DNA from 2 places in the Arthrobacter sp. E1SS-5 genome. Region 1 is predicted to be linked to the other one. Evidence: predicted binding sites of a transcription regulator. Region 1 holds the regulator's gene; the other holds the start of a gene.
What was found. Region 1 encodes Rex, which represses fermentation and respiration genes when NADH is low (regulators of the CRP and FNR family bind a similar motif). Its sites were predicted from a motif close to CTTGTGAANNNNTTCACAAG; they were not measured.
Positions count from the first base shown of each region.

Region 2: a site for Rex is predicted at 1,616-1,635, ahead of araB (ribulokinase). Genes of this name have one in related genera too.

Region 1 covers NZ_CP172703.1:3,505,551-3,507,746, reverse strand. Annotated here, with positions in the region: gene ACIGJD_RS16430 (HAD family hydrolase) at 1-540, opposite strand, end outside; gene ACIGJD_RS16425 (glutaredoxin family protein) at 619-873, shown strand; gene ACIGJD_RS16420 (redox-sensing transcriptional repressor Rex) at 884-1,588, shown strand; gene ACIGJD_RS16415 (hypothetical protein) at 1,663-2,196, opposite strand, start outside.
Region 2 covers NZ_CP172703.1:776,333-778,528, reverse strand. Annotated here, with positions in the region: gene araB (ribulokinase) at 1-1,474, opposite strand, end outside; partial or broken gene ACIGJD_RS03710 (ABC transporter permease subunit) at 1,687-2,067, shown strand; gene ACIGJD_RS03705 (MFS transporter) at 2,170-2,196, opposite strand, start outside.

The DNA of each region.
Region 1 (2,196 bases):
GGCCACGGCCTTGGCTGAGCCGTGCAGGATGTCGCCCACCAGCCGGCCGGTGTACATGCCGTCCGACACTTCGCCCACCGTCCCCAGCGCTCCGGTCAGCCCCAGGCGGGTGGAAATCACGGTGGCCACTTCAATGGGCGTGGCGGTCACCAGCCAGACGCGGCGGCCCACCCTGAGGTGCTGTTCCGCCAGTGCCTTGGCCCCCGGCCAGATCCGCGACGCAATCATTTCGTCGTAGACCTCTTCGCCCAAGGCCTTGATGTCGTCAACGGTGATTCCTGCGGCCAGCGTCAGGGCAGAATCGCGCACGGCATGGACATCGTCGATGTTTTCCCCGCGCGCCACGAACTTGAATTGCTTCCATGCGAAGCCGGCGGCCTGGACCAGGGTGAATGCTCCGCGCTGGTGCATCTTCCGCGCCACATGGAAGAGGCTGGCTCCGCGCATCAGGGTGTTGTCCACGTCGAAGAACGCCGCTTCGCCTGGCTGCGGCTCGGCAACCGGGCGCGTGACTACGGCGACGTATTTCTCCTCGGGCATGGACTTGAGTCTAGTCAATCCAGTGGCCTGCCGCCGTCGGCGTCACCGGCAGCATGCGAACGGCGATACCGTTAAGCCATGGCTACACCCCGCGTCGTCCTGGTCACCAAAGCTGACTGCCACCTTTGCGCAGACGCGCGCGACGCCGTCCGCCGGGTCACTGCCTCATTGGGCCTCACCTGGAGCGAAGAGTTGGTGGACAACCAGCCCGAGCTGCGTGAGCGCTACGCCGAAGAGATCCCGGTGGTGCTGGTGGACGGCGTGCAGCGCGACTTCTGGAAGATCGACGAAACCCGGCTGGAACGCGTGCTGCAGCGCGCCATGGCCCAGTAGGGGAGTGCCGGTGACCTCCCTGGATCCAACGCCGCAGCCCCTCCCCGACCTTCCTGACGCCACCGGCTCTACCCCCAAGCAGATACCACCCGCCGCCGTAGCCCGGCTGACGCTCTACCTCCGTGCCCTGAACACCCTGCTCGCGGAGGGCGTTGAGCGCGTTTCCTCCGAATCACTGGCGGAGGCCTCCGGCGTCAGTTCCTCAACCCTGCGCAAGGACCTCTCCTACGTGGGATCGTACGGAACCAGGGGCGTGGGCTACGAGGTGCAGTACCTCAGCCGCCATATCGCCGCCGCACTTGGACTGACGCACGACTGGAAAGTGGCCATCGTTGGGGCCGGCAACCTGGGCAAGGCGCTGGCGCGGTACGGCGGCTTCGAGTCCCGCGGGTTCGACGTCGTGGCCATTTTCGACGCCGACCAGATGGTGGTGGGCAGCGAAGTGGGATGGCTGCGGGTCAGCGACGTGGCGGACCTCGAAACAGTCCTGCACCGGACCGGGGCCAACATGGTGGTGCTCGCGCTTCCGGCCGCTGTGGCCCAGGGCGTCTGCGACCGGGTGGTGGCGGCAGGCGTGCACAGTGTCCTGAGTTTCGCACCGGTGATGCTGCAGGTTCCCGATGGCGTCAACCTGCGCAAAGTGGACATGGCCACGGAACTCCAGATCCTGGCCTATCACGCCCAGCGGGCACAGACGCCCGGCCAGACAGCCTAGGCGCTGGCTTAACGCAGGCGGCCCGGGAAGCATTGCTGCTTCCCGGGCCGCCAGCTTGCCGGCAGAGGTACTGGTTACCGCCCGTAAGGGTTGCCGAACCCACCGGAGTACGGGTTGGCGAAAGGCTGCTGCTTTCGGAAGTACGGGGCAGCTGCAGGCAGGTAAAGCAGCACGATGGCCACGATGCCCAGGACAGTTCCCAGCGTTCCGATGGAGGGGACCCCAAACAGGCCGAAAATGGACAGGGCCGCGAAAACTGTTCCCAGGATCCGGGCCCAGTTCCTGCCCTTGCGGATGAAGAAGGCCACCAGCAAGTAGAGCGCTGCACCGATGATGCCGAATACCACCAGCGTGCCGGCAATGAAGCTCTTCATGCTGTCGTAGCTGATGTCTGTCCCGCTGGAGCGCATCTGCTGTTCAAAAAGCTGCCGGAGCTCTGGGCTGTCCAGCTGGGTGAGCCCGAGGATCATGCCGATGACGAAGATCACCCCCGATGCAATGAGCAGCCAGAAGGAGATGTTCACCAGTTGGGGAACGCCGTTGCTTCCGGCCGGCTGCGGCTGCTCAGAGGGGTACTGGCCGTAAGGGGACTGTCCATACGGCTGCTG
Region 2 (2,196 bases), 1.7 Mb from region 1:
CCGAGCCGATGGTGGACAGCTGCAGGCCGGTGGCGTCCGCGTAAATCTGCATCAGGAGCCTGTTCTTGAGCAGGCCGCCGGCCACAATGAATTCCTTCACCGGGACACCGGCGTCACGGAAGGCGTCCACGATGGTGCGGGTCCCGAAAGCAGTGGCCTCAAGCAGCGCCCGGTATGTGTCCTCCGGCCTGGTGGCCAGGGTCTGGCCCACCACGGTCCCGGAGAGCTCGTGGTCCACCAGGACCGAGCGGTTGCCCGAATGCCAGTCGAGGGCGATCAGGCCGTGTTCTCCGATAGCTTGCCGCGACGCCAGTTCGGTGAGGTACTCGTGGATACCCAGGCCTGCGTCCTTGGCAGCCTGGTGGTATTCGGGGGGGACGCCGTACTTGGTGAACCAGCCAAAGATGTCCCCGACGCCGGACTGGCCGGCCTCGTAGCCCCAAAGGCCGGGCACGATGCCGCCGTCCACTGCCCCGCACATGCCGGGCACTTCGCGCAGTTCGGTTCCGTTCATGACGTGGCAGGTGGAGGTGCCCATGATGGCCACCAGCTGGCCGGAGTCCACGGCTTTGGCGGCCGGGGCCGTGACGTGCGCGTCAACGTTTCCCACGGCCACGGCGATGCCCTCCGGCAGTCCAGTCCAGGCGGCAGCCTCGGCGGTAAGGGTGCCTGCGGCATCCCCCAGCCGCCCGATGGTGTGCTCCAGCTTGGAGCTGACGAAGTCCTTGAAGTCCGGGTTCAGGGCAGCAAGGAAGTCCTCGGACGGATAGCGGCCATCCTGGTAAATCCCCTTGTAACCTGCCGTGCAGGCGTTGCGGACGTACCGCCCGCAAAGCTGCCAAACGATCCAGTCCGCCGCCTCCACCCAGTGGTCCATGGCGGCGTAGGCTTCCGGGTCCTCTTCCAGCAGTTGCAGGCCTTTGGCGAACTCCCATTCGGAGGAGATCAGCCCCCCGTAGCGCGGAAGCCAGTCCTCACCCCGGTCGGCGGCGAGCCGGTTGATCCGGTCAGCCTGCCCCTGCGCCGCGTGGTGGCGCCAGAGCTTCACATAGGCATGCGGCCGGTTGGCGAAGCCGGGCAGTTCGTTCAAGGGGGTACCGTCGGCCTTGACGGGCACCATGGTGCAGGCGGTGAAGTCCGTGGCAATGCCGACGACGGCGGCAGGGTCGATCCCTGCGTCAGCCACCGCGGCGGGGACAGCCCTGCGCAGGACTTCCCGGTAGTCGTTGGGCACCTGGAGTGCCCATTCGCCGGGGAGCCTAGTGGCGTGTCCGTTGGATTCCGCACCCGCTGTATCTTCGGGCAGGGAATCGGTGACCACCGCATGCGGGTACTCGTGGACAGCGCTGCCGAGTTCCCTGCCGTCGCGGACCCGCACCACCACGGCGCGGCCGGACAGGGTCCCGTAGTCCACCCCGATGACGTACTGGTCAGCGCGGGGGTCGGGGCTGGATGTGGACAACGTCTCTGGCATGGGTTTGCCTCCGTCCGGGAGGCGGGGGCCTCTTTACCGGGTTTGTAGGGGTTGGGGTCAAGCTGTGTGCTGCAGCAAGTGTGAACGCTAACAAAGAAGAAGTCAATGGACTCGAAAAACTTGCGAAAATTCCCCCGCGCACTCTTGTTAGCGTTCACAAACCAGTCTATATTGAACCGACACATCAACAATGTGGCCAGGACCAGGGAGCGTCGGGCCTCGTCTTCACCGCCCGGCTCAACTCGGCCCAGCCGGCCGGTGGAACCGGCTTCGAACTGGATTCCATCGCCGCGGCCTTCATCGGCGGCGCCGCGGTCACCGGTGGTATCGGAACCGTCGCCGGAGCCATGATCGGCGGACTCATCATGGGCGTGCTCAACAACGGCATGTCCATCCTGGGCCTGGGCACCGACTACCAGCAGCTCATCAAGGGCCTGGTGCTCCTTGTCGCCTTCGGCTTCGACATCTTCAACAAGAACCGCAGCGGTGGCGGAGGCGAAATTGGAAAACGCTTCAGGCTGAAGACCTCCCCTTCGCCCGCACAGGAAAAGCCGGCTCCGGCCAGTGAAGCAGTGGAAGCAGGCGTCAAGTAGGACGAACCGCCACCTGCGCACCCGAAGGCTCCTGTTGCCCGGACCAAGTCCCGGCAGCGGGAGCCTTCCCTGCGTCCGGCTCCCAGCACATGGCGCCTCTGTTCAGGGTGCGGCGGCCAGGCCCGTGGC